2 regions of the Alcanivorax sp. HI0007 genome follow, and region 2 is predicted to be linked to the other one. Evidence: predicted binding sites of a transcription regulator. Region 2 holds the regulator's gene; the other holds the start of a gene.

Region 1 (15,985 bases), on a different contig from region 2:
TCCTGGCCGACCTGAATGATCCCCATGGCAGCGAGCTGGAAGATGTCACCGCCCACCTGGGGCCGAAATCCCCGGATCACCCCAACGCCGATCTCTGCGATCTGGTTACCATGGCGATTTACTACCAGCGCGAACAGCAAGTGGCTGCTTAACACCAAATACGAAACCGAAGATCGGGAATTCCGGCAAGGTATTCAGCTTGCCGCTGGTGCGTCGCTGGCGGCGCGATTCCTTCCATGCCGCCTACCAACCCCGTTGGAGCCCATGCTCGCATGGCGAATAGGTTTGGGAGATGGCATCAGGAGGGGGGATTTGGATAGACCTGTCGAGCGCTGGCATTCCTGATCGCCCTGCGGCCGATTTCCGCGCAAGCGCGGTTCGCGGCTCAAGCGGGGTTATTCGCTTCGCTCACCCTTCGGGCCGCACGGAGCAACGTGCGTTACTTCGCTACGCTCCGTTCCCACAGCGGCTTCGTCGAAGCGCCAATATTCCGGGAATTTGCCAACCTTTGCCTACCCAACAAGCATAGCTTGTAGCTAGTCTCCGCCCCCTTTTCTGAACGGCAACAGCGTCATGGCCTCTTCCCGGTAACGCTGCACGTGCGCCGCCTCTTCCCGGCAAAAATCCGCAATGGCGCGGTGAAAAGCCGGCTCACGCAAATGGTGCATGGACCAGGTAATCACCGGCTCGAAGCCACGGAGAATCTTGTGCTCCCCCTGGACTCCCGGATCAAACGCCGCCAACTGCTGCTCAATGGCAAACTCGATGCCCTGGTAGTAACACAGCTCGAAATGCAGGGCATCCCGCTCTTCCAGACACCCCCAGTACCGTCCGTACAGACACTTTGCATCGAAAAAATATAATGCGGCCGCCACGGGACGCTCTCCGTCCCGTGCCAGTACCAGCATCAGTTGTTCCGACAACCGCTCGCCCACAGCCGAAAAGAAGGCCTCGTTCAGGTAGGGCAACTGGCCTCGCTTCAGGTAAGTGCTGGCATAGCACTGGTAGAAGAACGCCCAATCGCTGGCGCTGATCCGGTCACCATGATGACGGGTAATGGTCAGCCCCTGCTCCTGGACGCGTCGCCGCTCCTTGCGCAGATTCTTGCGTTTGCGGGACTGGAACTGGCCAAGAAAATCCTCAAAGTCCCGGTAGTCCCGGTTCAGCCAGCGAAAATGGCAGGCCTGCCGGGATACCAATGGCAGTTCCTGCAACTGCTCCCGCGCTGCGGCATCGGGAAACAGCAGGTGCCAGCCGCTGGCCTGATGTTCAGCCATCCTGTCCTTTACCCCGGACCAGAGCGACGCTGCAGACAGATCACCACGCCAACGGGGCCCGGTGACCGGCGTAAAAGGAATCGAGGTGACCAGTTTCGGATAGTAAGCCAGGCCATGGCGGTGATAGGCCTCCGCCCAGCTGTAATCGAATACATACTCGCCCCGGGAATGACTGCGCAGATAGAGAGGCATCCAGCCCTGCTCTGTCTCCAGGTGGCAGGGTTGCCAGCCGGTTTTCGGGGCAACGGCCCCACAGCCCTGCAGGGCATCGAAAAAATCCTTGCCTAGGAAGGGGTATACAGACACAGCCTCTCCAGAATGCCGCATGAGTTTCGTCGCCGGCTTGGGTACAATGCGCAAATTGTACGGTTCAAAAACCTGTGTCGACGGCTGGGATCCCGTCGCAAACAGTGACACCGTGCAATACCGCCTCGTTTCCCGGCGGTTTACAGAGACTGTTTCAGGCCGGCGCCACCCATTGTGACCGCATATTCTCCGCGGAACAGCGGCGTTTTGGCCGGAATCAGCTACTTTTATCACTCATCGCTCAACAAGGTAACGTCAATTTCATGAATGTCTCTAAACCCCTGACCGTTTTTTATGTGGTTGCAGCCCTGTTACTGGCCATTCCCGGCGCCTGGCTGCTTTTTGCTCCGGAAATGGCACTGGTCACCCTCCACGAGAATCTTGCCGTGGTGAAAATCTCCAATATCCACAGTCAGCAAACCGGCCTGGGCCTGCTGCTGGCGGCAGTGGTAAATCTGGTTTGTCTGCTGGGTGGCGGACAACGCCTGCCTCTGCACGTGGCGGTGTTCTTCTATCTGGCCGGTCTGGTGGCCAGCCATGGCAGTGTGGTCTTTGCGGATCAATGGTGGCTGTGGCTGCCGGTGCTGGTCTACCTGCTGCCGCTGTTGCCACTGGGCAAACTGGTACCGTCCAAACTGCCGCTGGTGGGCGGGAATGGCCAGCAGCGTGGCGAAGTGAAGTGGTTCAACCCCAACAAGGGCTTCGGCTTCATCCTCACCGATAGTGGCGAAGAACTGTTCGTACATTTCAAGGCGGTACAGAACGGCGGTCGTCGCAGCCTGCGCACCGGCACCCGGGTCAGCTTTGACACCCGCATGTCCGACCGCGGCGAACAGGCCGATAACGTCTACATCGAACAATAACGCTGCTCGCGACCGGCAACACGCCAGCAGGCGCGCTGCCGGTCGCCGGTTGCCTGTATCGAGAGAACAATAATGACATTGGCAACGGCTGACTGGGTGGTCCTGGCGGGCTACCTGTGTGTGGTGCTGGGCATCGGCATCTACTTTTCCCGACGCAACACCAGTACCGAGGAATACTTTGTGGGTGGCCGCCGCTTTCGCGGCTGGGTCATCGGGTTGTCTCTGGTAGGCACCTCCATCAGCTCCATCACCTTCCTGGCCTACCCGGCCGACGCGTTCAAGACCGACTGGCTTCGCTACCTGCCCAACCTGGCCCTGTTGCCGGCCATGCTGGTGGCGGCGTTTGTTTTCCTGCCGTATTTTCGACGCGGCAATATGACCAGCGCCTATGAATTTCTGGAACAACGTTACGGCCCCTCCATCCGTGTCTACGGAGCCGTTGCCTTCCTCGTCGCCCAGATAGTGCGCCTGGCGATGATCCTGTGGCTGCTGTCCCTGCTGATACAGCAGGTCACCGACCTGTCCCCTGCCACGGCCATCGTCCTCGGCGGGCTTTTTGTGGGCCTGTATACGGTAATTGGTGGTATTGATGCGGTGATCTGGACCGATGTGCTGCAGACCGTGGTGTTGTTGCTGGGCGGGCTGCTCTGCCTGTGGGTGGTACTGGAGGCCCTGCCCGGCGGGCTCGGGCAAATTTTTGATCAGGCAGGCAAGGCCGGAAAATTTGCCCTTGCCCCCTGGGAGGATGGCGCTCCCGGCGAGACCTCCTGGTCACTATCGCTGAGCGAAAAAACCGCCACCATGATGTTGCTGATCGGCCTGACAAACTGGCTCACCGAATACTCCAGCAACCAGAACACCGTGCAGAGATACTGTGCCTCCCAGTCTACCGCGGAAGCCCGCAAGGGGCTGTGGGTATACCTGTTCACCGCGCTGCCCATCTGGGCGTTCTACATGTTTCTGGGCACGGCCCTGTGGGTGTTTTTTCAGGTCTATCCGGATGTCCAGGCCGGCGCCATTCTCAGTGGCGAAGCTCGCGCTGAAACCTTGATGCCCTATTTCATCACTAACTACCTGCCCGCCGGCGTAGCGGGCCTGGTGATTGCTGCGGCCCTCGCGGCGGCCATGAGTTCGCTGGATTCCAGCATCAATTCGGTGACGACCGTGAGCGTGGTGGATCTCTACCGTCGCCATTTTCACCCCGGCCAGGATGACCGCCACTATCTGAAAGTGGCCTGGGGCATCGCGGTGGCCGTTACCGGCCTGATGATTGCCGGAGCCCTGTGGCTGAATGAGGCAGACACCAAAACGCTGCAGGACACGTCCACCATTCTGGTGTCGTTACTGGGCGGGGGCATGCTGGGATTGTACTTGCTGGGGTTCTTCAGCCGCCGGGGGGATGCCCGGGCAGCCTGGTGCGGCATCATCTGCACCCTGCTATTCACTGGCTGGACGATCCTGACCAACAAGGGGCTGCTGCCGGAAGCCCTGAGCGCCCCTTTCGATCTCTACTACACCGGCCTGATTGGTAATCTGCTGATGTTTGCGGTGGGATATCTGTCCGCCAGTTACTGGCCGGCGGACAGGTCGTCAGCCTTGGCGGCGGACGAAGACTGACTGCTTGCTGCCGGAGTTTCGGGCGCGGGCATGGCCCGCGCCTGCAACAGGCGATCACGGATCAACCAGCCCGCTGCCCAAAGTACCAGCCAGGGATCAATCAGATAGTCCCAGAGATTGTCACTGACCAGTAGATCCGCACCGAATGCCAATTGCGCGGACACCAGAATCAGACAGGTGGCATAGGCGCGCAACACCCAGGCCAGCAACCCCAGTAACAACAGCGCGGTACTGAACTGGAAATTGCCGAAGCCCAGGGCGTACGGGTCCGCATAACTGGACCCCATGCTCATCGGGTAGAACCACAGCGCCATCAACACCAGCATCATGCAGGCTCCGCGCAACTGTTTCAGGGGCAGCCAGTAGTGGCCGACAATGCGATGCTGAATGGCCAGCACCGCCAGCAGGCCTGAGGAAATGCTGAAGCCGGCAAGATAACTGTTCACCCAGGGGGCCAGTCCCAAGGGAAATGGCAACACCGCCCAAACGAACACCAGCACAGACAGTATTATTCGCCCGCGCACGGAGAGCAGCGAGGCACTGATGCGCAACTGTACTGCCACCAGCACCAGGGCGCAGACCAGAATATCAAGCGTCATTATTCTGCTCCTCGTTGCTGTTTAGGGCCGCGGAATCCGCTTTCAGCCAAAGGTGGCGGATGGCGGTTTTGTTCCAGGTGTAGACCATGTGCAAATCGCCGCTGCGGGTCCGAATCATGTAGGGGTAGTCGTACTGGAATTCGCAGCCGAGACGACCATCACACTTGTTGTGGCGAGCCCGATCCAGAAGCCGGGAGGGATCTTCCGGCGGCACATCACTGTTCAACTCCGGATGGATCAGGGTAGAGAATTGCTGCTCGGTCATTTCCTTTCCGCGCCAGCGCTCCCGATCGTGAAAGGTCCAGCGTTCCTGCCAGCTACGCCCCCCATCACGGGTTTCGCGGATACACAGATCATCCCGTTCAATGCGGTTACAGTTGGCAGCGATCAGCCAGTGACCTTCTGCCATGGCCAGACCACTCAAGGCCGCACTGGGGTTTTCCAGGGAAGAATACGCCAGCTCGTCCCACTGCCAGCCCCCGTCATGGCTTTCTGATTGATAGAGAAAGCCGTTGTTGGGCTCGTTTTCATTACGCAGGAAAGCCACCGCATGGGAGGGGCTGTCTACCAGCACCAAGGGCTGGATCGCCTTGCGTCCATGACCAATACGGGCCTTGCCGAGAATCTGGTTGTCCTTGTCCAGCCGCAGTATTTCACCGAATTTGCCGGCCATTTCATGATAGACCGGCAGGCCGATGGTGCCATCGCTGTAACGAATAGGGGCGGTTTTAACCAGAGTACTGATATTCAGGAAGGGCGTGGTGACCAGGACACCGTCGAAGCGCCAGTTTTTACCCTGGTCAAAGGACTCCATCACCACCACACGACTGCCTGCCCAGCCACCAAAACTGACCGCCACCACAAACAGGCGCATCCGACCATCATCATCCAGCACAGGCACCACATTGCCGAGCTTGCGCACATGGCGGCCCCAGCCTTCCGCAATCTGTTGCCGGGTAATCACCGGCTCTTCATTGGACCAGGTACCGGACTGCGGATCGAACACCGAAGAATGAATGGCCACATCCGCCGCGCCCTCACGGCTGCCAGCAAACCAGAATGTCCTCACCGAGCCATTCGGCAATTCCACCATGGATGCGGCATGCACCAACGGAGTGTCGCCATCGGAGACGAACGCACTTCGCCATTCACCGTTATCCGGCACCTTGGCCTGTGGTTCTTCAATCATGGCGGGAACCGGTTCCCAAAGGTGGGAGGGGGAAGCGGCAAAGTATCCCGCCACCAACATGGCCCCAACAAAAAGGTGAAATGCACGTTTACGCATAGGTAGTTGGCCAGAAAAACCGAATTATCGTGTCGTCGGCCAGAGACCGCCGACCTGCGGCAGGCAAGTCTAGCAAAACCGCATAAAATTGCCTGCCATCGAAGCATCGAATGACAACCGATCATCCGAAGCGGACAGCAGAGCGATCCGCCAACGGTCAAAATATGTTCAGCGGGATCGCAATAATGGCATAATGCCGCCGCGTTCAAGGAGCCTCTGTATAACTCCTTGTTTACTCAGCGTGGCCTAGATTGCGGGCCAGCCTGAAAGACTGAGCATGCAAGGAGTTATTCAGAGGCTCCTAAATTCCAATAACAGGCACGCAAGGATCCGGTTTTTCCATGGACAGACTCATCGCTCTCTTTGTGGCACTCATTGTTGCCTCTTTCAGCCAGACTGCCCTCAGTAATGATCTGGAGGACTGGAAGCTGGTTAGCGACCGGAATGATATCCAGGTCTACATGAAGCACCGGGACGAATCCCGCCTCAAGACATTCCGCGGCGTCACCCGTTTTACGCTGTCCGACGAATACTCACTGGTCGCCTTGCTCAATGATTACCCGTCCTACCCCAAGTGGCTGCACTTTGTGGACAGTGCGGAAGAATTCAACCGGGTCAGCCCGCTTGATCGCTCGCTGCGTTTTACCACCCAGCTTCCCTGGCCACTGGCCGACCGGGAAGCCGTTTTGCGTGCCAAGGTCACGCAGACCCTGACCGAAGACGAAGAATCGGTGATGGTGGACCTGATCAACCGGCCGGACGCCCTGCCGCCCAATAATGAATATATCCGCTTCCCGGAAATGACCGGCAAGCTGGGCTTTGTGCGCCTGGGCAATCAAAGAGTGGAAATGACCTACGAGCTGATTCTGGATCCCGGCGGCTACATTCCCGCCTGGATCGCCAATATCCTGCTCCGTGACGCGCCCTACTTCACCCTGGAACGATTGCGCCGCATCGTTAGCAAGCCGGAATACCAGAATCATTATTATGATTATCTGGATCTTCGTGGCCCTGGCCGCCCCTCGGCAGCAATGGGTAGCGCAAATAATGAAAACGTAACAAAGTAATTATCCATCTGTCATATTCGGCCAGCTCTCCATTACCATAAGGAAAAACCTGAACAGGTACGGAGAGCTCGATCCATGCGGCTGTTTTTCTTCCTCTATAGCTGGCTTGTCTTTGTTCCGCTAATGGCAGCCACGACTCTGGTACTGGGGGCACTGTGCCTGTTACTGGTGCCCTTCCTGCCCGCGGATCGGGTAGCCCGTCTTACCGCTGTGCCATGGGCAAAACTCTGCCTGCTCTATAGCGGTGTCCGCGTGGATGTGCATGGTCGCGAGAATCTGCGCCCGGGGCAGAGCTATGTGATCGTTGCCAACCATCTCAGTCAGTTCGACATTTTCGTGCTGTACGGTTATCTGGGAGTGGATTTTCGCTGGGTCATGAAACATGAGTTGCGGCAGATGCCAGTGATTGGCATCTGCTGCGACAAACTCGGCCATATTTTTATCAACCGGTCCGATACCCAGGCCGCCATTGCCAGCCTCAACCAGGCCCGCACCCGACTGGCCAACGGTGCCAGCGTGCTGTTCTTTCCGGAAGGCACCCGCAGCCGCAGTGGCCAGCTCAAGCCCTTCAAGAAAGGCGCCTTCAAGATGGCCCTGGACCTGCAACTGCCGGTGCTGCCGGTCACTCTCACCGGGACCTTCGAGATACTGCCACCGGGCACCGCACGGTTGCGCCCCGGTCAGCATGCCCAGATCACGCTGCACCCTGCCATTTCCCCATTGGGCCACAGCGAGGCGGAGCTGGTGCGGCTCATGCACCAGAGCCATACCGCCATTGCCGCCCCCCTTGGCGAAGCCTGCCCCCAACCGGGCTAGCCCCGTCTTCCCCGGCCACAGATTATCCTCAGCGCCGCTGGCCAGCGGCGCCATCGTCACGGTAATACTTCCTTGTTAGACAAGATTGGCCCATTCTGCAGTGACAAAGTGTCTACACTCGATCGCCGAATTGAGTTGAGAGTTCAAAGTTGAAAGTTTCAAGGCGCGAGCCAGCTTGTTTGAAACTGACATGCCCTGCCCGCGCAGCAACCTTGTAACGGCGCAGATCAGGGATTTTCCGTTGGCACTGTCAGCGCCTGCGTGTTTCAACTTTGAACTTGCAACTTGCGACTGAATTAAGCGGATACAGGAGTCATCATGAAGAATTTCAAAGACAAAGTTGCCGTTATCACCGGTGCCGGTTCCGGCATTGGCCGTGCTCTGGCTCAGGAACTGGCGTCCGCTGGTGCCAAGCTGGCCCTGTCTGACATCAATGAAGCCGGCCTGAAAGAAACCGCCGATCTGCTGGGTCTGGCTGAAGACCGCCTGATGACCCGCAAACTGGACGTGGCAGACCGTCAGGCGTTTTATGATTTTGCCGATGACGTGGTCAACCATTTCGGCTATGCCAACATGATCTTCAACAATGCCGGTGTTGCCCTGGGTGCCACCGTTGAGAAGATGAACTACGACGACTTCGAGTGGTTGATGAACATCAACTTCTGGGGCGTGGTTTACGGCACCAAAGCCTTCCTGCCTTACCTGAAGGAAGCAGGCGAAGGCCATATCATTAACGTGTCTTCCGTGTTTGGACTGATCGGCATTCCCACTCAGTCTGCCTACAATGCGGCAAAATTCGCCGTGCGCGGTTTTACCGAATCCCTGCGCCTGGAGCTGGAAATGGAACAATGCGGTGTCTCCGCCACGTCCATTCATCCCGGCGGCATCAAGACCAACATCGCCAAGTCCGCTCGCATTAGCGATGATGTGGCCGCCATCACCGGATCCGATCCCGCGCAATCCAAAGCGGATTTCGAGAAGATGTTCCGCACCACACCGGAAGAAGCCGCCAGCACCATCCTCAAGGGGGTTCGCCAGAACAAGCGTCGGGTACTGATTGGTTCTGACGCCCTGGCGATCGACACCATGCAGCGGCTGTTGCCTACCAGCTACCAGCGTCTGATGGTGATGGGCCAGAAGTTCATGAACAAGAAGTAATGACAGAACGCCCTTACTCCCAGGCCTGCGAGAACAACAAGGCTCCGATCCTGGCCGTGCTGAAGCAGCATTGCCAGGCGCCGGGTACCTTGTTGGAAATTGGTGCCGGTACCGGCCAGCATGCGGCCTGGTTGTCCGGGCAACTTCCCCATCTGCAATGGCAGCCTTCCGATGTGGCCGCCAACCTGCCCTATATCCAGCAGTGGCAGAGTGATCCGGGCAACCGGGCCCTGCCACCGCTGGCGCTGGACGTTGCCGGCGAATGGCCAGCCGGCCGCTTCGATTACCTGTTTACTGCCAACACCTTCCACATCATGGCCGAGCCACTGGTGGAAGCCTGTATCCGCAAGGGCTGTGAGCATTTGACCGAGGACGGCAAATTCCTGGTCTACGGCCCGTTCAACTACCAGGGCCAATTCACCAGCGATTCCAACCGCCAGTTCGACCAGAGGCTGCGAGAGGGTGACGGTGACCGCGGCATTCGCGATCAGGAGTGGGTGGTAGAACAGTTCGCCCGCCAGCAACGCCACCTGCTGGCCGACCATGAAATGCCCGCCAACAACCGGCTACTGGTATTTGGCTAAACCGTGTGCCGCAGGGTCCGCATTCTCGGCTTGAGATAGGCCACCCCGAAGATCATGATCATCAAGGCGTCGCGCCAGTGAAACAGCCCTCGCCGCCGAATCCATACCATAAAGCCGATGCATTCCAGGGCATGCAGGACCGCAACAACCAGCCCGGCCCCCAACAGCAAACGGTCGAAGGGCGACGGCAGATCCAGGAAAATGGCTAACCCTACTGCCACCCAAAACACTACAATAACCCCGCGAAGCAACCCCATAAGAAACATCCTCTGACAGCGCTGGCTATTTTTTCTACAATACCCCGTTTTCAGCAGGAACGGGTGGACTGATTACCGCCCCGCGGCTGTGTGCCGCCAGTGCCAATATCGGCACAGACTCTTGCATTCAGACTGAGCGAATACATGCAAAAAGACAAGACAAGCACCTGGACCCTGGATCAGTTCCCGGTGCCGAAAAAAGACGGTGAAACCCGCTTCCATGACTTTGATCTGGACCTGAACCTGATGCGCGGCATCGCCGACCAGGGCTTCCAGTATTGCACGCCCATCCAGGCGGAAGTCCTGGGCCATACCCTGGCCGGTGCCGACGCCATTGGCCGGGCCCAGACCGGCACCGGCAAGACCGCCGCCTTCCTGATCACGGTGATCAACGACCTGCTGCGCCACCCCATTCAGGTAAAGCGCTACGCCGGCGAGCCCCGGGCCCTGATCGTTGCCCCGACCCGGGAACTGGCCATGCAGATCGAAAAGGACGCCAGGGCGCTGGCCAAGTACACCGACTTGCAGGTGATGAGCGTGGTTGGCGGAATGAACTTCAACCGCCAGCAGGAGCGCCTGCAGAACGAGTTGATCGACATTCTTGTGGCAACCCCCGGTCGCCTGCTGGATTTCGCCAAACGCCGTGATCTGTGGCTGGACCGGGTGGAATTCCTGGTGCTGGATGAAGCGGACCGCATGCTGGATATGGGCTTTATTCCCGACGTGAAACGTATCGTCGGCATGACCCCGAAAACCCGATACCGGCAGACCCAGCTGTTCTCTGCCACGTTCAGCGATGATGTGATGAATCTGGCCCGCCGCTGGACCGAGGATGCCGAGGTGGTGGAAATCGAGCCCGCCCAGGTCACCACCGACACCGTGGAGCAGAAGGTCTACATCACGAATGCCGATGACAAATTCACCCTGCTCTACAACCTGATCACCGGCATGAACATGGACAAGGTAATCGTCTTTGCCAACCGCCGGGATATTACCCGCCGGGTCAGTGACCGCCTGCAGAAGAAAGGTCTGAAAGTGTCGCTGATCTCCGGTGACGTGCCCCAGACCCAACGCATGAAGACCCTGGAACGCTTCCGCGCCGGCGATCTGCAAGTGCTGATCGCCACCGACGTGGCCGGCCGGGGCATCCATATCGACGGCGTCTCCCATGTGGTGAATTACAACCTGCCGGAAGACCCGGAGGACTACGTTCACCGTATCGGCCGCACCGGTCGGGCTGGCGCCAGCGGCATGTCCATCAGCTTTGCCTGTGAAGACGATGCCTTCCTGCTGCCGGAACTGGAAAATGCCATCGGCATGAGACTGGAATGCGAGTATCCGCCGTCGGATCTGCTCGCCGAGAAGGACTCAGAAAATGGCAAAACGCATCAGCCCGGATGAGGGCAAAACCCGTTTCGACCAGGGCGACGCCCTGTTCGTGGATATCCGTGACCCGGCCAGTTTTGCCGCTGGCCATTTACGCGGCGCCGTCCACCTGACCCAGGCCAATGTGGAGCCGTTTCTGGCTGATACCGCCCCGGAAAAACCCCTGGTGATCTACTGCTACCACGGCAACAGCAGCCAGGGCGCCGCCGACTGGCTGAGCGAGCAGGGATTCAGTGATGTGGTCAGCTTGGATGGTGGCTATGAAGTTCTCCGCCAGCGCTTCCCGGAACTGCTGGAAGAAATGGCCTGACCCGTGACCATGAGCCGCACAGCGGAGCCTGCTCATGGTCATCGGGCTTTCCCCCAACGTCATAGGCCATGCCTGCAACCCGCTACCGGGAGCAGGCGTGCCCCTGACGCATAGTGCCTCAGAACCGGTAACCCAGCCCTACCATGTACACCCAGGGATCGATTTCCACATCGATCTTGTCCACGCGGGCGTCATTGACATACAGGCGCGCCTCGGTATCGATATCGATGTTCCAGACGCTGACGTTGAACAACCAGTTCTCGTTCAGGGAAAAGTCAGCACCCACTTCCCAGGCAAAGCCCATGGAATTACTGAGCTTCACATCCGCATCAGCCCCCCCCAGCAGCGGACTGACCACTGCATCGTCGATGCTGTCCTCGAAAAACAGGGTGTAGTTCAACCCTGCGCCCAGATAAGCCCGCATGGGCCCGACCTGAGGGGCATAGTATTGTGCCAGCAGCGTGGGCGGCAGGTGCCCGGTTTCGCCGATAACCACCCCGCCGCCACCGGTATCCAGAAGGATGTCATGGGTAAAAGGGGTCGCACCGACCAGCTCAACACCGATCGAGTCAGTGACCATATACGCCAGGGTCAACCCCAACTGGGTATCGTCATCCACATCGACGCCCAGGCCACCCACCGCAGGCAGCGCCGGATTGAAGACCTCGCTGCTGGCATCCGGATCCACCTTAATCCCCCCCAGGCGCACAATCACATCCCCCGCCTTGTGGGCCAGGGCCGGCCCGGCCATCAACACTCCGGTTAGCAGCAGCGCCGCTTTTCCTTGTCCTCGCAGTTGCATACAGTTCCCCTTTGTTCCAGCAAGATAGAGACAGTGACCCGATACCCGGCACAGGCTGTAATGGCCACCCCACCGGTACTATTGAAAGGCCGTTGGAGAACGGGGGTATTGTTCTGAATCAATAAAAAGAGGTTTTACGACCATGTCATCCGCCGAATTGATTTCCGCCCTGCGCGATGCGCACCAGGCACACCTTTGTGCACAACTGCAGAACGAGGACCACTGGCAGGCCCTGATGGCTCAGGCCAGTGACAGCCTGGGCGCCGTTCCCCTGGGCAAACTGGTAGACAGCGATTCCCTGACCTCGGTAGTGGATCAATGGCTGCAACAGGCGCTCAGCGCCCAGGGACTGCAGACGGTGGTCAGCGATGTGAGCAAGGCGGTCTGGGAAGCCGCTGAAAAGGATCCGGCTACCGTGGGCGAGCTGCTCAGTGAAGACCATTTCGAGGCGATCCTGGAGCAGGTGCTGAAGCTGCAAACCCTCCGCGAGAAAGCCATCCACGCGGCCATGAGCCATCCGCTGGTCAGCGAAATGGTCAGTGAAATGCTCTATACCGGGATCAAGAACTTTCTGCTGGAAGAAAATGCCCTGGCCAAACTTCCCGGCGTCAGCAGCGTGATGAAAATGGGTCGCAAGAGCATGGTGGGCAAGGCCATGGGTGGCATGGAAGAGTCCATCCGTGATTATCTGAGAAAGAATATCCGTGTCACCCTGAGAACCGGCGAGCAATGGTTGAACAAGCAGCTCACCAATGAGCGCATCGAGCAACTGGCCAGAGACGGTTACCAGCGTGTGGCACCGCTCAAACCCGCCAACTATCTGAAGCTGGTACCCGCCGGCACTATCGATGAAGTGGTCAGCCAGGGCTGTGCCATCGGCGATGAAACTGCCCGCCTGGACTACACCCGCCGTCTGGTCAGCGTGGGCATCCACGCCGCCGTTCAGTCCCTCAGCGACATGCCCCTGCAAACCCTGCTGGACGGCATGAAGATCAGCGAAGATCAGGTCCGCCAGATCACCGCTCCCGCCCTGGCACGCGGTGCCACAATCCTGATTGAGCAGGGCGTACTGGAACCGTTTATTCAGTGGGTGCTGGATGATTTTTATCAGTCGGAAGCGTGCAAGGCAGCCATAGAGAAGATTAACGGCTGATAGGAAACCGCTGTAGGAGCGCCTCGAGAGGCGCTCCTACAGGTTAACCGCTACGCGTTAAAGAAACTGCTCGGCGTATTCCGCCAGCAACGACCTCGGCACCCCGTTCAGCTGCACCGAACCACCATGAACGAACCGCTTGAAGCGTTCGGTCATGTAGGTCAGGCCCGAGCTGGTGGGTGACAGATAGGGGGTGTCGATCTGGGCCAGGTTGCCCAGGCACACCACCTTGGAGCCTTCCCCGGCCCGCGTGATGATCGCCTTCATCTGATGGGGAGTCAGGTTCTGGCTTTCGTCAATCAGGATCAGGGATTTCTGGAAGCTGCGGCCGCGGATATAGTTCATGGCCTTGAACTGGATGTTGGCCTTTTCCTTCACGTACTGAATGCTCCCGGAAGGATTTTCATCGTTCAGGTGCAACGCCTCGATATTGTCGTTGATAGCCCCCAGCCAGGGGTCCATTTTTTCCTCTTCGGTACCGGGAAGGAAACCATGCTCTTCCGCCAATGGCGGCGTAGACCGGGTGGCGATGATCTTGTTGAAACGCTTCTGTTCCACCGTCATTTCGATGGCGGCCGCCAGCGCCAGAATGGTTTTCCCGGACCCCGCGGCCCCGGTGAGGGTGACCAGGTGCACATCCGGATCCATTAACAGTTGCAGCGCCATGGCCTGCTGCAGGTTTTTCGGGCGTAACCCCCAAACCTCCTGATCCAGCAGACTGTCGGCCTTGTAATGCCGCAGGGTCACGACGCCGTTGTTCACATCCATGACCCGCCCGACAAACCCCTGTTCATCAATCACGTACTGATTGGGATAGACCTCTTCGCCCAGGATCTCACTCACCAGCAGACCATGGGACAGATGATGCAGGGTATCGGCGCCCACCTGCTCGGTTTCCACCTGGGTGACCTGATCCCAGAAGGAACCGGGCACTTCGAAGTAGCCCCGGGTCAGTTGCTTGATGTCCGATACCAGCTGATCGTTGTGGTAATCCTCCGACTCGATGCCACAGGCCCGCGCCTTGAGGCGCATGTTGATGTCCTTGGTCACCAGAATAAAACGTCGCTCCGGCTGACTGGCCTGCATGGCCACCACATCGTTGATGATGCGGTTATCGTTCAGGTTATCAGGCAGTGGCGCCCTGTCGTTGTCCGGCTTGGACATCAGCACCGTCAGCGTGCCCTGGGTGACCGTCTCCGGCCCCCGGGGGATGGGGATACCCGCTTCCACCTCTGCCGGGGTGGCACTGCCAAGCACCCGGTCGATCTGGCGAATGGCCGCGCGGCAGTCTGCCGCCGTATGGGATTTGCCGCTCTTCAGCTTATCCAGCTCCTCCAGCACCGTCATGGGAATCACCACCCGGTGTTCCTCAAAATTGAGTAACGAATTCGGGTCGTGGATCAGTACGTTGGTATCGATGACGTAGGTTTTTTGCTGTTCTTGTTCGAGGGTTGAATCGTTCTGGTTGGCGCTTGCGTGGTTGACGGAGAGGGTGTGAAGTCTGGCCGCGCGCTCTTCCATGCGTATCCCCTGTGACGGTTGCGTCGTGGGCGGCTACGGCTCGGGCGTCAGATCTGGCTCATACTGTGACAAAGCGAGAGTGACGCCTGCGCCTGCCGCCGTTGGTTTAAGCCTTTTGGCGGTTCAGTTGCAGCAGCTGTAACAGCTTATGATCGCGATCACTCCCGCAAGGGCGGGATTGGAATTACCATAACCCAGCTTTTTCGAAATGATCAATAGAAAACCTCGCAAAGTTTGCCAGCGGACAGGCAGCTGGCTGTCATAGTGTTTAGAATACCCGCGTATTTTTCTCTTCGTTTTCTGTCACCAGGTGATTGCCATGTCCCTCGAGCACCCGCAAGTAATGATGCCGCCACCGGCCCTGTATCTGGGGGGGCTGCTGATGGGTTATGGCATCGATCAGGCCCTGCCGCTCCCCGCCCCGGCATTCCCGGGTGATCACTGGGTGATTCTGGCGCTGGCCGTGATTGGCACCACCCTGGTGCTGGCTGCGGCGATCCAGCTGCGCCTGGCACGCACGACCCTGGTTCCCCATCGCCCCGCCAGTCAGCTGCTTACCACAGGCGTATTCCGGCTGAGCCGCAATCCCATCTACCTGGGCTTTACCGCGCTCTACCTGGCCATGGCCCTGAATCAGCACAGCCCGGGCATGCTGATCATGCTGGTCCCGGTGGTCTGGGTTATCCAGCAGCATGTGATTGTTGCGGAAGAAGCGTTTCACGCCCAACAGTTCGGGGAGCAATGGCAGGCCTATCAGCAACGTGTTCGGCGCTGGCTGTAACCCGGGCCCGGATGGCGGTGGCTTGTGGCCCACTCTTGAGAAACTCCACGGCCCCCAGCTTGCCGTGTTGCAAACGCATGTGACGGGAACCGAAATGCCCCGGCACCAGCGTGCTGGCGCGGGTCTGGCGGGGTAACCAGCCCAACCGCCGGTACAGTTCCGCCACCAGTTCCGAACAGAACCAGCCGCGCTGGTCCGGCTTG
Region 2 (15,985 bases):
TCCTGGAGTTCGATTTCATGGTGGTCCGGGGACTCAAGCGGCTTGGTCTTCAAATCAGTCGCCGTGAGCATGAGTCCATGCATTATTTCTGGCGCTATGCCGGCTATCTGCTTGGCGTCGACGAGGCATTGCTGACCACCACACTGGAGGAGCAGGAAATCCTTGCCATGCAATTGACCTCGCATCTCTATGAGCCCACCGCAGACAGCGAATCACTGGCCAAGGCCCTGCTGCGGGATATGGCCGGCAAGCCCCCCTTTAACCTGTCCTACGAGGTGTTGCTGGGCTTCAGTCGTTACCTGATCGGTGACAAGGTTGCGGATGATCTGAATATCCACAGCAGCGTCTCCGCGGCTACAGCGGTTAGGGTGGTGAAGACGGCTGTCAGTGCCGCCAGTTTTGGTGTGCGCTTCCTGCCTGATCCGGCCAAGCGCGCTCTGGAAGACCTGAATCACCGGTTGGGCAAGCGTACATTGAAAGCCGGGTTGGGGGACGACCCCGCCCGCTGGGGATTCAAGGCCTTGGCCTGAAACAAAAAAACCGGCGAAAGCCGGTTTTTTGTTGTTGGCGGCAGCCCTATTTGCGAGCGACCTGGTTGTCCCGAATCAGACTCATGTAGTCCACCAGAATTTCACCGGTTTCTCGCACATAGGGGTCTTCATCGATAGCCTCTTCATCACTTTCCGGATCCAGGGCCCGTTGTTCCTCCAGCTCACGCAGTTCCTTGATGCTGGCCAGCGGCTCTTCCCCGCGGGACTGGCGACGACGGTTTTCGATTGCCAGACGTTCTCGATCCAGCGCCTTTTGCGTGGCGGTGCGGTTATCTTCATTCAGTGACAATTCAACCCGGTTACGGTTTTCGTCCAGAAGCTTGCGCAGGGACTCCACATAAACAAACTCCGGGTCCTTATTGATGCGCTGGGAATGTTTTTCACGCAGCTCGGGCAAATAGGGAACAATATCGCTCACCCGTTGGTATTTGGCCGATTCGATTTCATCCCAGGGCAGGGCATTGGGCAAGGAACTTTCGCCCACCTCGTCCTTGTCGATCAACGACGGCATATCCACATCAGGCACGATCCCCAGGTTCTGGTTGCTGGACCCGGAAACCCGGTAGAACTTGGCATTGGTCATCTTCAGTTTGCCGTGGTTCAGGTCCAGCAGTGTTTGTACTGTGCCCTTACCATAGGTCTGATCGCCAACAATCAGGGCGCGACCGTAATCCTGCATGGCGCCGGCGAAAATTTCCGAAGCGGAAGCGCTGAAGCGGTTGACCATCACTGCCATTGGGCCGGCGTAGAGCACCCCGGGGAACTTGTCTCCCTCGATGCTGACCCGGCCGCTGGATTCGCGCACCTGCACGGTGGGGCCACGGTTAATAAACAGGCTGACCAGTTTGTTGACTTCCAGCAGTGAGCCACCGCCATTGTTGCGCAGATCGATTACCAGACCGTCAATGTTTTCCTTGCGCAGCTCAACCAGCAGCTTGGCCACATCACTGGTGGTACTCGTATAGTTGGGATCTCCCCGGTGGAAAGCGGCGAAATCAAGATAGAAGGCAGGAATTTCAATAACGCCCAGCTTCAGGGTTTCGCCATCACGGTCGATGGTTATCACGTCTTTCTTGGCAGCCTGTTCCTCCAGCACCACCTTGTTCCGTTCTATGGTGATGGTGCGGGTATCGTGCTCACTGGCGCTGCCCGCCGGGATGATTTCCAGATTGACCTTGGTGCCCTTGGGACCACGAATCTGGTCCACAACTTCGTCCAGCCGCAATCCGATCACGGGCTCCGGGGTCTCACCATCCTGGCCAACACCGACAATCCGGTCGGCGGGTTTCAACTGGCCGCTTTTCGCTGCCGGGCCGCCGGGGACCAAACGCACCACCTTGGTATAACCGTCCTCGTACTGCAGCACCGCGCCGATCCCTTCCAGTGAGCGGCTCATGCTGATGTCAAAATTTTCTGAATTATGGGGCGTGAAATAGGTGGTATGGGGATCAAAGGTTTGCGTCAAGGCATTGATGTACACCTGGAACACATCTTCCGGGGTATTCTGGGTAATGCGCTTGAGCTGGCTTTCATAGCGACGGGTGAGCCGGGTACGGATATCTTCCAGCGAGCTGTCATTGAGTCGCATGGACAAGACGGCATTTTTCAGCTGCCGATGCCAGATGGCATCCAGCTCCGCTTCATTGGCGGCCCAGGGCGCATCTTCGCGGTCCACCACCACGGTTTCCTGGTCGTCAAAAGTCAGCGAATCCAGATCATTCTTGATGGTATCGAGGAGCTTGCCCAGGCGTGTTTCCAGGCGCTGCTGGAAGCGGTTGAAAATGGTGTAACCGGCTTCCAGCTGGCCTCGGCTCAGCTGGTCGTCCAGCTGATCACGATAGCGCTCGAATTCGCGGATATCCGTGGCCAGGAAATACTGCCGATTGGGGTCCAAATCCTTGAGATAGCTGTCGAGAACCTGGCTGGAGAGGGTGTCGTCAAACTCCAGTCGCCGGTAGTGATGCTTCAGCTTGGCGGCGATTTCCTCGGCGGCATCCAGCTGATCGCTGGTGGGCTTCAGGTCACCCTGAACCTCCGGCTCGGAACGAAGGCCACTCACTCCCTGAATGGCGCCCCCCAACAGGACCAGCGCCAGCGTCAGGGGGAAGAGTTTACGGACTAATGACATGCTGTATCTCAAACGGTTTACCTGCAGTATAGACGACCGCCCGTGGGTGGTCATTCATGGTGGCCCGTACTCTATTGCCGTTCTTGACGGTAAGCGCGCCGGACACACACGTTCAAAATTGCGTCTCGATCACGAACCAGCCTATAAAGACGGGCATGCAAGGAGTTATCCAGGGGTGCCCTGACCTGTAGACTATTGTGACGGTGCGAAGTTGCACTGTCAGAAAAGCCACTCCATTACGGTTTTCAGCAATCCAAACAAGACCCTAGCGTACGGGGGAAGCTTTGCACAGACTCTTCAGCCTGTTTTTCCTTGCGGGTATCGCCGGAGCGGTAATCCAGCTCATCAGTGGTGATATGGAGGCCCCGGGCCGATTAATCAATGCGCTGTGGGCCGCGGCAGACCTTGCCGTGGAGGTCAGCCTGGGGCTGATCGGGGTGCTGGCATTGTGGAGCGGGCTATTCAAGATGGCGGAGGCCAGCAACCTGGCCGCCCGGTTATCCTCCTGGGTGGAGCCGCTGCTGGCTCGACTGATGCCCGGTGTCCGGCGCACTCCGCAGGCATCCGCCCCCGTCTCCATGAACCTGGCAGCCAATATGCTGGGCCTGGATAACGCGGCCACTCCGCTGGGGCTGAAAGCCATGGAGCGCTTGCAGGAGGGCAACCCGCAGCCGACTCGGGCCACGGACAGCCAGATCATGTTTCTGGTGCTCAATACCTCCTCAGTGACCCTGGTCCCGGTGACGGTGTTGCTGTTTCGGGCGCAACAGGGCGCCGCCGACCCGGCAGCGGTCTACCTGCCTTTGCTGATGGCAACTACCGTCTCCACCCTGGCGGGGATACTGGTGACCGCCCGGGTTCAGCGTATTTCCCTAGCCGACCCGCTGTTGCTGCTGGTGGGCGGACTCTGGTTGGCCATCCTGGGGATCCTGGGCACCATTGTCTGGCTGGCTCCGGCCGAGCTGGCCAATACGCTCTCCAGTCTGTTGGGCAATGGCATCCTGCTGTTGGTATTGAGCGCCTTCTTTATCGCCGCCTGGCGTGGGGGCGTGGATAGCTATGACACCTTTGTGGAGGGAGCCAAGGAAGGGTTCACCCTTGCCGTCAGGCTGATTCCGTATCTGGTGGCCATGTTGGCGGCGATCGCCATGTTGCGAGCTGGCGGCATGCTGGACCTGTTTCTTGATGGCATTCGCTTTGCCGCCGCCGCGATCGGTTGGGATACCCGCTTTGTGGAGGCGCTGCCGGTTGCCTTTCTCAAACCACTGAGCGGCTCCGGGGCGCGGGCGGCCATGGTGGATGTGATGCAGACCCAGGGGGTGGATTCGCTGGCTGCCCGAATGGCCGCGGTGATGCAGGGCTCCACGGAAACCACCTTCTATGTTCTGGCAGTGTATTTTGGCAGCGTCGGTATTCGCGATTTCCGCCATGCCCTTTGGTGTGGCCTGGCGGCAGATGCGGCGGGGCTGATTGCTGCGATTCTGCTCAGCTATGCGTTCTGGGGTTGACCGCGGGGGATTATCTGGCGAAAGGTCAGATTGAGGCGCTCTGCCTGAACGCGCTGACGGCGTGGCAACGCATGCTGAAACCTTCGCTGCACATCCGGACTCATCAGCAACAGGCTGTTGTCGGGCAAGGCAAGGCACAGGCACTGTCGGCCGCCACCACGGGGGCGAAAAACGAAATCCCGCTCAGCGCCAAGGCTGTAGGAGGCAATCCATGGCTGCGGTCCCAATTCCGGTTCATCATCGCTGTGATAGCCCATGCAGTCCCTGCCGTTCCGATAGCGATTGGCGAGCACCGAGTTGAACCGGTGTCCGCAGAGTGCACTGACCGCATCCCGCACAGGCAAAAGGGGCGCCGGCCAGCCCTCCGCCACATGTTGATGGCCTGAATAACGATAGGGAATATCCGCATCGCCATGCCAGGCGGTTAGCCGTGGTACGTTATAGCTGCGGCCGAATACCTGTACCTGAGGCTGTTGCCAGTCCAGTTGCGCGTTTAATGCCGCCTGTAGCGATCCGCACAGCGAAGCGGGCAGGGCATCGCGCCACAGCCAGAGGCGGGCGTCATCGGCCAATGTGATCAATTCCGGAGCCTTGTTTGGATTCCCGAAGTCGGGATCGTTGACAGTCATAAGTCTGGTGCATTATCAAGTTGCTGCCGGCCGCTTGCCGGCGACCATGATCAGGGAAACATCATGCTGCATATCTTCCGTATCGAGAACGGTGTTCTGCGTGAAAAGGACACAGAAAGCATTCTGCCAACCCTGGCGGACGACGCCAGCTGGATTGACCTGGTCGATTCGGAAGACAGCGAACGGGAGCTGGTACAGCAGTTTCTGGAAGCGGAGCTGCCAGCGTCCGATGATATGGAAGAAATTGAAGCCTCCGCCCGATTTTTCAGCGACGAACAGGGCCTGCATGTCCATTCCCTGTTCCTGTTCCAGTCAGAAGGTCGTGCCCGCACCTCCACGGTCGCCTTTGTGGTACAGGAAGGCCGGTTGCTGTCATTCCGCGATTCCCGCTTGCCGGACTTTCGCCTGTTGCGTCTGCGTGTGCGTCGCGGCTGGGTGAAGACCCAACAGCCCATTGATATTCTGCTGAGCATTCTGGAACAGAAAGTGGAGAACCTGGCCGATGCCCTGGAGGATGTGCATCGGGACCTGGAACAGGTCGGTTACAGCGTCCTGGAAGAGGAAAACGGGGAGCTGGAAGACGATATCGAAAAGCTGGCCCGGCTGGAGGACACCAACGGCAAGATCCGCCTGTGTCTGATGGATACCCAGCGCTCCATCTCCTTTATTCAGCGCTATGTAAGAACCGACAAGGTCCGCCGCCGGACCTGTGCCGAGGTGCAGCACGATCTGGACACGCTGATGTCGCATACCACTTTTCTGTTCGACAAGATCAACTTCCTGATGGATGCGGCGCAAGGGTTCATCAATATTCAGCAGAACCAGATCATCAAGATCTTTTCCATTGCCGCGGTGGTGTTCCTGCCACCGACCATGATCGCCAGCATCTATGGCATGAACTTCGAGATCATGCCGGAGCTGGATTTCCGCTTTGGTTACCCCATGGCGATCGGGCTGATGTTCCTGTCCGGCCTGACGCCATATTGGTTCTTCAAGCGCAAAGGATGGCTGTGAAAAGCAGTTAACAGCGAAAACCTTGTGTTGGTGCACCTGTAGGAGCACCGCTTGAGGTGCGAAAGAGGCGGAGCGAGAAGCGAGCAACGAGTCGCGAAAACCAGAATCGTCGCTGGTTTGCTTTTCGTCATTCGAAACTCGCTTCTCGTGCCCCGTAAGCCTCCTTGCCGACTTCGCGCCTCAACAGGCGCTCCTACCAAGAGGCTGCGCAATCAGGTTCTGTGCCAGCCTTGACCGGTTTCCTGGGCCTTACCATCTTCTGCCAGCTTGATCAGGTGGGCCTGGAGGGAGAATTGCGCCACGCCATGGAGGAACTCGGGCACATCGTCGTAGACATCCTTAACCAATATGGCCAGGGGTTGTGCGTCGCTGGAAAGGGCCTCCAGGACCTTGTCTTCCCGTTTCTGCCGGTGTGCCAGCGTCTGGCTCAGGGTGGCCTCCGGATCGCCGATCACATCCCCGTGGCCCGGTGCCATGCGGGTAATGCCGCGGTGCTGGAGTTTACGCAGAGAGGCGAAGTAGGCCTGCATGGAACCGGAGGGTGGGGCGATGACCACGGTCGAGCCCTGTATCAGGTGATCACCGGTAAACAGCAGGCCATCTTCACTGAGATAGCACAGGTGGTTGCCCACGTGCCCCGGGGTTTCGATTACCTGCAGCGATACACCGCCACAATCAACCCGGTCACCCTCGGCCAATAACCGGTCCGCCTGCCAGCTTTCATCCTGCAGCCCGTCATCGGGGACGGCGGGGCCCAGGCAACGGGCACCGGTTGCTGCCACCAAGGCCAGCGCCCCGGGGGAGTGATCACGGTGGGTATGGGTGACGATGATCTGCTCTATGGGTTTTCCCAGGGTACGCGAGGCCTGCAGCAATGCCTGCAGATGCTCCTGATCCTCCGGACCGGGATCAATGACAGTCAGGCTTTCCTTGCCAAACAGATAACTGTTGGTGCCTGGCCCGGTCATCATGCCCGGGTTGCGCGCCAGAACCCGCCAGGCATGGTCGCCAATGGGGGTGAGCTGGCCGGCAATCAGTGATGCCATAGTGACTCCTGGGAGTTTAGCAGGCTAATGAAAAGCCTCTTGCGTACTCAGCGTCGCCTGAAAGGTGCAGCTGTTGTGTTTTGTCGCGACGGACAGGGTGGCTCCCTTTCCTGGCGACAAAGAGCAGTAGATGGGCCATTCAGGCCACGCCTTTATGCTCTGCGAGTGCTCCCGGGTCTGCCAGGCTGACTCGCACTCGTTGTTGCGTGTTGAAGGTGAAGAGCCGATGGATTGTCATATCTCGATCCCCCTTGAGGGGACATTTTCAACACCGTGCCTGGATTGCGAGCCAGCCTGAAAGACTGACACGCAAGCGGCTTTTCAACAGCCTGCTCGAGGCCGCATTGTGACGATTCGCTCGGCAGGATGCCAGTAGCAGCCAGGATTACCGGTTGGGGTAGGCCAGCTTGTCGATGGCTTCCAGCTCCCAGCGGTCCACCGGGGTGTCCTCGTCCGGGTGGCGACTGACCACGGCAAAGGGATAGTCCTTGCCGGCGGGTACATACATTTGCAGATCAATCGGCTGCTGGTAGATCACCGTGCACTCGCTCCCTGTCTCCGGGCAGGACAGGGCCCGGGCAAGAAGGGTGACGGCCGCCACATTCATTTCACTGCGATTGGCCAGATTACCGGTGAGCCGTACGCCGGATTCGGAAGCGAGACTGCCTTTCAATGTCACCACGATGCCGTCCGGAGGAAGGCGAACCTGATCATCACGGCCACCGTGCCAAACGCCAATGCCGAGCACCAGCAGTCCTGCCAACACCAGGCTCAGCACCAGATAAAACGGTCGGCGTCCCCACTGCCAGCTTCCCCACAGCAGAACAGTCACAGCGATAATGACAGTCAATACCAGTAATAGGCGCATTTATTCTCCAGAATTGCAGACCTCGCACTCCCTGATTCATATAATCCCGGGAGTCATATGTAAAGGAGTAGACCATGCTGATTGTCGTATCCCCGGCAAAGACCCTGGATTACGAGAGCGAATTGCCCGCGCTGAAAACGACCCAGCCCCGTTTGCTGGACGACAGCGAAGTGCTGATCGAGCGCGCGCGCCAGCTTTCCCCGGCCGATGTCAGCAGTCTGATGAGTGTCAGTGACAAAATCGCACATTTGAACGTGGAACGGTTTGCCCAATGGCAACGACCGTTCAACAACCGTAACGCCCGACCGGCAGCATTTGCTTTCAAGGGTGATGTCTATACCGGCCTTGAAATCGACACCTTTACCGATAACCAGCTCAAGGAAGCGCAGAATTCGTTTCGCATGCTGTCGGGACTGTATGGTGTGCTTCGTCCACTGGACCTGATGCAGCCATACCGGCTGGAAATGGGAACCCGGCTGGACAATCCTCGCGGCAAGGACCTTTACACCTTCTGGGGGGACATTATCACCGAACAGCTGAACAAGGATATGAAAACGGCAAAAACCGACGTGCTGCTGAATCTGGCGTCCAATGAGTACTTCAAATCGGTGAAAAAGCAATCCATCAACGGCCGTATCATTGAGCCGGTGTTCCAGGACGAGAAAAACGGCAAGTACAAGGTGATCAGTTTCTACGCCAAGAAGGCCCGCGGATTAATGGCGGCGTGGGTCATCAAGAAGGGCATCAAGGATCCAGCAAAGCTGAAGAATTTTGATGTGGCCGGTTATCGTTTCTACGCGGAGGAATCCAAAGCGGAAAAACCGGTATTTCGGCGGCAAGAGCAGTAGGGATTTCAGTTGTGAGTCGCGAGGTTCGAGTTACGAAAGGCAAAAAACGGGTTCTATTGTGGCTTTTGCATTTCGAACCTCGAACCTCGTAACTCGAACCTAGAAATGATTATTTCCCGTCTTCGAATTCGCTACGGGCGGCAAGAAGGCCGGTTTTCAAACCATCCCAGGCCAGCTCCACACCGGCTTTGATGTCTTGCCAGGCATCCTCGCCGTGGGATTCCAGTTTTTCCAGTTTCGCTTCCAGCGCGTCGCGGCGTTCTTCAATGTCAGCAATTCTCTGCTTGGCTTCCGCGCGCCACTCGTCTCGCTTGTCACCCAGTCGCGCGGTCAGCCGATCCAGTTGATAATCCCAGTCTTCCAGCTTTTGGCGAATGCTGTCGGCAAAATCCTTCTTGTCTGTCATCGTAAGGTTCTCCTGAATCAGGCTTGCCAGGGACCCTGGAAGCCTTCGGGTTTGATCACCAGCACATCGGCGCTGGCACGGGTAATTACAGATTCCGCAGTGGCACCCAGCAATACCCGCTCCGGCAGGTTGCGGTGCACGGTGCCGACCACCAGCACATCCATGTCCTGGTCGTCACAATATTTGCCCAGGGTTGCTGCGACCAGGCCGGTAAGGGTCGTCATTTGATCCGGCCCAAGCCCATGGGCGGCGCCGAATTTCAGAAAGCGCTCCCGGTAGAAGCGACGCATCTCATCCATGCCACCGGCGTAATCCGGGATTGCCTCGCCCACCAGCATAATCATGCTGTCGTCCATTTCATCCAGGACATGGCAAGCGCGCAGGCTCCCACCCAGGTGGAGGGCAATCTCATTTGCCGCATCAAGCACCCGAATGGCCAGCGGGTCGTCCTGCTGCGCCTCGTTGCCCGGGTCAAGGGCAGCCAGCACCCTCGGCGATGAGGACCAGGCACGACCATGGACGCACAGCACCGGACAGGGTGCCTTGCGGATCAGCTGCCAATCCCGGGGGGTAAACAGGTGCCGGCGAAGCCCGGTTTCCGCGCTGGTGTGGACCACGACCATGCCGGGTTGCAGGGCAATAATGCTATCGCGCAGCGCCTCCATGCTGTCTTTCTGCCAGAGAATGGAAAGTTCGCCATCCTCCCGGTCCGTCAGATGGCGGATCCGTTTCTCCCAGGCGCCATGAATTTGCTGCCTGGCGGCGTTTTGCCGCTCCTGGGCGATACCGACAGCCCGAACCATGGCAGACGAATAGGCATTGACCAGCACATGCAGTGGCCGCTGACTGGCATCCGCAATTTGCTGCGCCTTGTGCAGCGCCGGTTGGGGCGCTTTCAGGTCACTATCGAGAATGGCCAGAACGGGGGCGTTCACAGAGTGGCCTCCAGATTTTGCCGCTCACCGCAAAGGCTGCGGCGATCCAGGATTTCCACTTCCCGGCCTTCCACGCGCAGCCATTCGTTCTGCTGGAAACGGGTAAAAATACGGCTGACCGTTTCCACCGCCAGGCCCAGGTAGTTGGCGATGTCGTAGCGGGACATGGGCAGGCGAAAAACCCGCTCACTGAGCCCGCGCCGCTGGTGGCGCGCTGACATGGACAGTAGTAGCGATGCCACACGATCATCCGCGTTCTTCTTGCTGAGCAGCATGTGCAGCTCACGGTCGGAGCGGATTTCGTTGCTCATCAAGCTGAAGAAATGGTGTTGCAGCGTGGGAATCCGCTGGGACAACATTTCCAGTTTGGAGAAGGGGATTTCGCACACCGTGGCCGTTTCCAGGGCCTTGGCGTTGGAAACATGGTGAGCGGTGCTGATGCCATCCATACCGAGCACTTCCCCGGGCAGATAAAACCCGGTGACTTGCTCGTCGCCTTCATCGCTGAGCACATAGGTTTTCAGCGCGCCGGAGCGGACCGCGTAGACCGCCTGGAAATCATCCGCCGCGCGAAACAGGTGCTCGCCGCGCTTCAGGGGGCGGCCCCGGTGAATGATGCGATCCAGCTCGTCAAGCTGTGCCGGCGCCACTGCCAGAGGAAGACAGATGGGGCTCAGACTGCAATCATTGCAGGAAACATGGTGAGACACGGTGCGACTCCGGTTGATAGCTGCGTAGTGCAAATTTCACCTTACAGTATAGGGCAGGGTGAACAACAAACGTACAAGGTTCAGATGATACGACTGAAGCGATGTCTGGCTTCGTTCTGGGTATAACGGTCAAACGGCATCACCAGTGCCCGGCTGACCAGTCGGCCCCGGTCCGTGATCACCAGACGGTGCTGATCGACCCGGACCAGCCCCTGCGCCTCAAATTCCACCCATGCCCCCAGAGCGTCCACAAAGTAGTCGGGAAAATTGATCTGCCACTGTTCGCTGAACAGCTTCATATCCACATACAGGTCGCACAGTAGTCGCATGATCAGATCCCGTCGCATCTGGTCGTCGCGATCCAGCAGATAGCCCTGCTCAATGGGAGAATGACCCTGATCAATGGCGTCAGACCACTGACTTAATGATTTCATGTTCTGGGCATAAAGGTTGCCGATCTGACTGATCGCGCTGACCCCAAAACCCAGCAGATCCGCATCGCCATGGAGGGTGTATCCCTGGAAATTGCGATGCAGCAGGCCATTGCGCTGGGCGACGGCAATTTCATCATTTTCCAGGGCAAAGTGATCCATACCGATAAACACATAACCGGCATCCTGCAGAATCCTGCCAGCCCGAACAAACATGGCCAGCTTTTCATCCGGGCTCGGCAGAGCCATGTCGGGAATCTGACGCTGAATCTTGAATCGCGCCGGCAGATGGGCGTAATTGTAGAGCGAGATACGATCCGGTCGCAGATCGGCAATTTGCTCCAGGGTCCTGGCCAGACTGGACTCTGACTGCCAGGGCAGACCGTAAATAAGATCGGTATTGATGGATTTGAAGCCGAAGTCCCGTGCCCATTCCATGGTCTGGCGAATCATTTCATAGGGCTGGACGCGATTGACGGCCTGCTGCACGCGAAGATCCAGATCCTGGACACCCAGACTGATGCGATTGAAACCCAGACCACGCAGCAGGCCCAGGCGCGCCTGATCCACGGTTCGTGGATCAATCTCGATGGCATAGTCGCCACGGTCGTCTTCGCGCAAGGTGAAGTGCCGGGCCATGTAATAGACCAGTTCGGTGATCTGGGCATCGCTCAGAAACGTGGGTGTGCCACCGCCCCAGTGGATCTGGGTCACCGGACGCTGGCTATCCACCTGGGCAGCGCGACGGCCGATTTCCTGCTTCAGCCGGCTCAGGTATTCCGCCGCCCGGCCGCGATTGGCGGTGACGATACGGTTGCAGGCGCAGTAGTAACAGACCGTGCTGCAAAAGGGCACGTGCACATACAGGGAAAGAGGGCGACGGGCGGCATTTCCGGCGGCAATGGCCCGGGAACACTCTTCCTCACTGATCTCTTCATGGAATTGCGGCGCAGGGGGATAAGAGGTGTAACGCGGTCCCGGACCGCCATACTGGCTGATCAATGCTTTGTCCCAGGTGGCCACACTCTCTCTCCTGTTGAGTGGTTTTGCCCATTATGGCCAGCTGTCAGGGCCCAATGTTGACCTGGATCAAGGGTCGGAATGATGGTGCTGATGGTGGTGAGACGTATCGGAGGCGGGCCCTGTGGCACCATGATGGCCAGCGTGACCGCCCTGACCCATGGACCAGGCCTGCCAGAAGAACACCAGGGCCAGCATCAGAGTCAGACAAGCCGCTACCTTGGGCCATGGCCCGGAACGAAAGCGCTGCAGCTGGGAGGCGATAACGCCAGTGGTGGCCACCGGCACCACGGTGACGACGCCAAAGCAGAGCATGACAAGGGCGCCTGACAACGCGCTGCCAGAGGTGATGGACAACGCCAGCGCCGTGTACACCAGCCCGCAGGGCAGCAGCCCCCATAGCCCGCCAAGTGCCAGGGCTTTTATCGGGTGATCCACGGGCAGCAGACGACGGGTCAGCGGCTGCAGGCGACGCCATAATCCGGCACCGACGCCCTCCAGTTTCTTCAGCAACACGCCGCGCCCTAACAGATACCCGCTGAGCAGCAGCATCAGGATCCCGGACAGGGCCAGACCCACCGCCATGGAGGGCCCGGGCAGCCAGTCCAGCAGGGTCTTGCCCAGCGTTCCTGCCAGGCTCCCGAGCAGCACATAGGTGGATACCCGGCCGGTGCCAAACAGTAACTGCCAGCCCCAGAGGGCTTTGCCCCGTCGTTGTGGCTCCGGAATCGAGAAAGTCAGGGCACTGCTAATGCCGCCACACATGCCGATACAGTGAACACTGCCGGCACTGGCCAACAGCATGGCACTGGCCAGCAATGCCAGCAGGGACTGCGAGGCTTCCGGCATCATCACTCCCTGTCGCCCCTTTCATTCCTTTCGTCCCTGTCAGCCGCCGTGTCATCACGTGTCCCCGGGACGCTTTTGCGCTGCTCCCGGTCTTCGAACACCACGCGCCAGGAGGCATTCTCCAGGTCATCAAACTGATCCTTGCGCAGGGCCCAGAAGAGCGCCCAGATAGCTCCGCCCAGAAACAGCAAGGCCAGAGGTATCAACAGGAGGACAATTTCCATCGGCTAACCCGTGTTGCGTTGAGGGTGACCAGTAGCGAGCTGGCAGACATGCCCAGGGCTGCTGCCCAGGGCGGAATCCAGCCGGCGACAGCAAAGGGAACCGCCAGCAGATTGTAGAGCAGGGCCCAGGTCAGGTTCTGCCGAACGATGCGTCGGCAACAGCGGGCCAGCGCGGGCAGGGCAGGAATGGCATGCAGGTTATCCTGAAGCAGATACAGGCCTGCCGCCCGCTGGGCCAGGCTGGTGGCGTTGGCTGTGGCCACCGACACGGCTGCAGCGAGCATGGCCTGGGCATCGTTGATGCCGTCACCGACCATCATCTGGGGCCTGTCGGCTTGCAGTTCCGTGAGCCAGCGGGTTTTGTCCGCGGGTTGCATGCCGGCATGCCACTGCTCCAGCGACAATGCCCGAGCCACCGGCTCGGCGGCAGCCGCAGTATCGCCGGTTGCCATGCGTACCTGCAGACCCTGAGCCCGGAGTGCCTGGGTAACCGCCACGCTTTCCTGGCGAAGACTGTCCTGTAGCCATAGATACAACTGCACTGTGTGGTCACAGGTGAGTTGCAGGCAGGTGGTGCCCGGGCGCGCCTGCTCTGGCGCACCACTGATACGCCATTGCTGTCCGTGACGGACACCACTGATACCGTTGCCGTCCGGCTGGACAGTGGTGACCTGGGGATCCCGCTCCATGTCACGGAAAGCCTGTGCCAGCGGATGCGGGTTATTCCATTCCAGGGCGGCGACAATGGCAAGCAGCTCGGGCTCCGAAACGCTGCCAAGTGTTTGGCTCTCTACAAGGGAAAAGGCGCCCTTGGTCAGGGTGCCGGTCTTGTCGAACAGCACGCCGCCAATCTGCGGCAGTCGCAACAGCTGGCGAGGCGATGCCACCAGCACGCCTTCGCGCAAGGCGGTCCCCAAAGTGGCCGAGAGCGTCAGTGGCACCGCCAGGGCCAGGGCGCAGGGGCAGGTAATCACCAGTACCGCCAGGGTATGATCAAAGGCCTCGCCAGGCCCGGCGGGCCAATGCCACACCAGGGTAAAGGTGGCCAGGAACAACACGGCAGCGGTAAAGAGCGGGGCAATACGATGCCAGTCGCGAACCACGTCCAGTCGCTCGCGGCTGGCCAACTCCACCTGCTCGGCGATACGGGCAATCTGACTGTGATCAGCAGCGCACTCGGCCTCCAGAGTGATTGCCCCCTCTTGCAGGCGGGCGCCGGCCACCAGGCGTGCATCATGGCCCCGATTGACGGGCAGGGACTCCCCGGTGAGTGCCGCTTCATCGAAACTGCCCTGGCCATCGACAATGCGGCCATCCACCGGAATCACATCCCCCTGTATCAGCAGCAATCGGTCACCGGCCGTCACCTGACGCAGGCTGACCCACTCTGGCTGATCCCCACGCAGTCGCCGAACCGCCCGGGGCAGGGTATCGCCAAGCCGAGCATACCCGGCATGGATCGCCTGGCGCTGCCGGTGCTCCAGCCAGCGGCTGATCAACAGGAAGAAAACGAACATGGCAGCGGAGTCGAAGTAAACATGGCTACCGCCGGCGAACATGGCAACCAGGCTGCCGCCCCAGGCCAGAAACAGGGCCAACGCGATGGGGGTGTCCATGGTCAGGTTGATATTGCGCAGCCCTCGCCAGGCGCCCTGAAAGAAAGGCCAGCCGGCGTAAAACACCACCGGCGTTGCGACAAGGAAACTGGCCAGCCGGAAGACCCACTCATAAATCGCATCGGAGCCATCAAACACGCCGATATACAGGGCCATGGAATACATCATGGCCTGCATGGCGCCCAGACCCGCCAGTATCAGCCGGCCCAGGAGCCGTTTGTGCTCCCGCCGGTTGGCGGCACTGGCAGCGGGGTCGCCGGGCAGGCTCACGCCATAACCCAGCTGTTGGATACGACGGGCGGTTTCACGGGCCTGGGGAGTGCCCTGATAGTCCACGGTCAGTGTCATGCCCGCCAGATTGACGCTGGCGCGCTTCACACCCGGTTGTGCGGAAAGCGTTTTTTCGATCAGCCAGCTGCAGGCGGCACAGGTGAGGCCACTAAGCTGCAGTCGCAGACGCTGGCCATCCGGTAGCGGGGTAGAGTGTGGCGCGAGCAGATCGGCAATGTCGAACAGGGCCAGATCCAGTTCAGCACGGCGAGCATCCGGCGCCGGAGCATCGTCCTGGCGGATTCGGTAGTAATCATCCAGCCCCATGCCATAAATGGTTTCAATGGCTGCCGCACAGCCTGGGCAGCAGGCATCGCGCTTTCCTTCCGGGGTGCGCGCAATGAAGGCGCCAGAAGGGGCAGGTTGCCCGCAGTGCCAGCAGGGAGGGGCGAGTCGCTGGTTCATGGTGTCGTAACGTGACCCAGACTCATGGTGCCGTCTTCAATGGTGCCGTTCTGGTACAAACGCCAGTGGCCCTCCGGCGTGGATGCGGTAGCGATAAAACGCCCGGACGCAGGCAGGACACCATCGCCCCGAAATACTCCGCTGCCCTGATGATGCAGCGTCAGCAAGACATCCTTTTCCTTGAGGGTCGGGTGACGAAGTGCCACCTTGATCATCGCCGGCGCCGGGATGCCGGCGTCGCTGGTCAACCTGGCCTGCACCCCTGCACCCACCTGGGACAGTACCAGGCCAATGCCCAGGCGCGCGGCAATCTGTTCCTGCTCCATGGAGCGGTTGATGCCGCGGCCTTCCTTGTACCACTCGTCCACCACGGGAGCGTCTGCATTGATCACAGCGATATACAGGGTGGTCAGGCCGGCAACCACCGAGCTGGCGGGCAGCAGAATGGCCAGCCACAACAGCGGATA

The links. Region 2 encodes FNR, which switches genes on or off when oxygen is low (the NO sensors DNR and NnrR bind a similar motif). Its sites were predicted from a motif close to TTGATNTANATCAA; they were not measured.
Region 1: a site for FNR is predicted at 12,436-12,449, ahead of A3714_RS05000 (OmpW family protein). Genes of this name have one in related genera too.

What each region holds. Positions count from the first base shown of each region.
Region 1 covers NZ_LWEJ01000085.1:78,101-94,085, forward strand. Annotated here, with positions in the region: gene A3714_RS04935 (hypothetical protein) at 1-152, shown strand, start outside; gene A3714_RS04940 (GNAT family N-acetyltransferase) at 537-1,583, opposite strand; gene A3714_RS18355 (cold-shock protein) at 1,847-2,446, shown strand; gene A3714_RS04950 (sodium:solute symporter) at 2,519-4,063, shown strand; gene A3714_RS04955 (hypothetical protein) at 4,015-4,662, opposite strand; gene A3714_RS04960 (exo-alpha-sialidase) at 4,652-5,851, opposite strand; gene A3714_RS04965 (START domain-containing protein) at 6,289-7,014, shown strand; gene A3714_RS04970 (1-acyl-sn-glycerol-3-phosphate acyltransferase) at 7,090-7,830, shown strand; gene A3714_RS04975 (SDR family oxidoreductase) at 8,149-8,988, shown strand; gene A3714_RS04980 (DUF938 domain-containing protein) at 8,988-9,572, shown strand; gene A3714_RS04985 (DUF1145 domain-containing protein) at 9,569-9,829, opposite strand; gene rhlB (ATP-dependent RNA helicase RhlB) at 9,974-11,230, shown strand; gene glpE (thiosulfate sulfurtransferase GlpE) at 11,205-11,525, shown strand; gene A3714_RS05000 (OmpW family protein) at 11,644-12,327, opposite strand; gene A3714_RS05005 (hypothetical protein) at 12,470-13,480, shown strand; gene A3714_RS05010 (PhoH family protein) at 13,538-15,001, opposite strand; gene A3714_RS05015 (isoprenylcysteine carboxylmethyltransferase family protein) at 15,321-15,782, shown strand; gene A3714_RS05020 (YiiX/YebB-like N1pC/P60 family cysteine hydrolase) at 15,682-15,985, opposite strand, start outside.
Region 2 covers NZ_LWEJ01000064.1:9,537-25,521, reverse strand. Annotated here, with positions in the region: gene A3714_RS03195 (oxygenase MpaB family protein) at 1-530, shown strand, start outside; gene A3714_RS03190 (carboxy terminal-processing peptidase) at 577-2,679, opposite strand; gene A3714_RS03185 (nucleoside recognition domain-containing protein) at 2,964-4,187, shown strand; gene A3714_RS03180 (alpha-ketoglutarate-dependent dioxygenase AlkB) at 4,169-4,816, opposite strand; gene corA (magnesium/cobalt transporter CorA) at 4,880-5,830, shown strand; gene A3714_RS03170 (MBL fold metallo-hydrolase) at 6,043-6,876, opposite strand; gene A3714_RS03165 (hypothetical protein) at 7,262-7,744, opposite strand; gene yaaA (peroxide stress protein YaaA) at 7,819-8,592, shown strand; gene A3714_RS03155 (hypothetical protein) at 8,702-8,998, opposite strand; gene A3714_RS03150 (universal stress protein) at 9,016-9,933, opposite strand; gene fnr (fumarate/nitrate reduction transcriptional regulator Fnr) at 9,930-10,676, opposite strand; gene hemN (oxygen-independent coproporphyrinogen III oxidase) at 10,724-12,097, opposite strand; gene A3714_RS03135 (sulfite exporter TauE/SafE family protein) at 12,164-12,946, opposite strand; gene ccoS (cbb3-type cytochrome oxidase assembly protein CcoS) at 12,946-13,167, opposite strand; gene A3714_RS03125 (heavy metal translocating P-type ATPase) at 13,146-15,518, opposite strand; gene A3714_RS03120 (FixH family protein) at 15,515-15,985, opposite strand, start outside.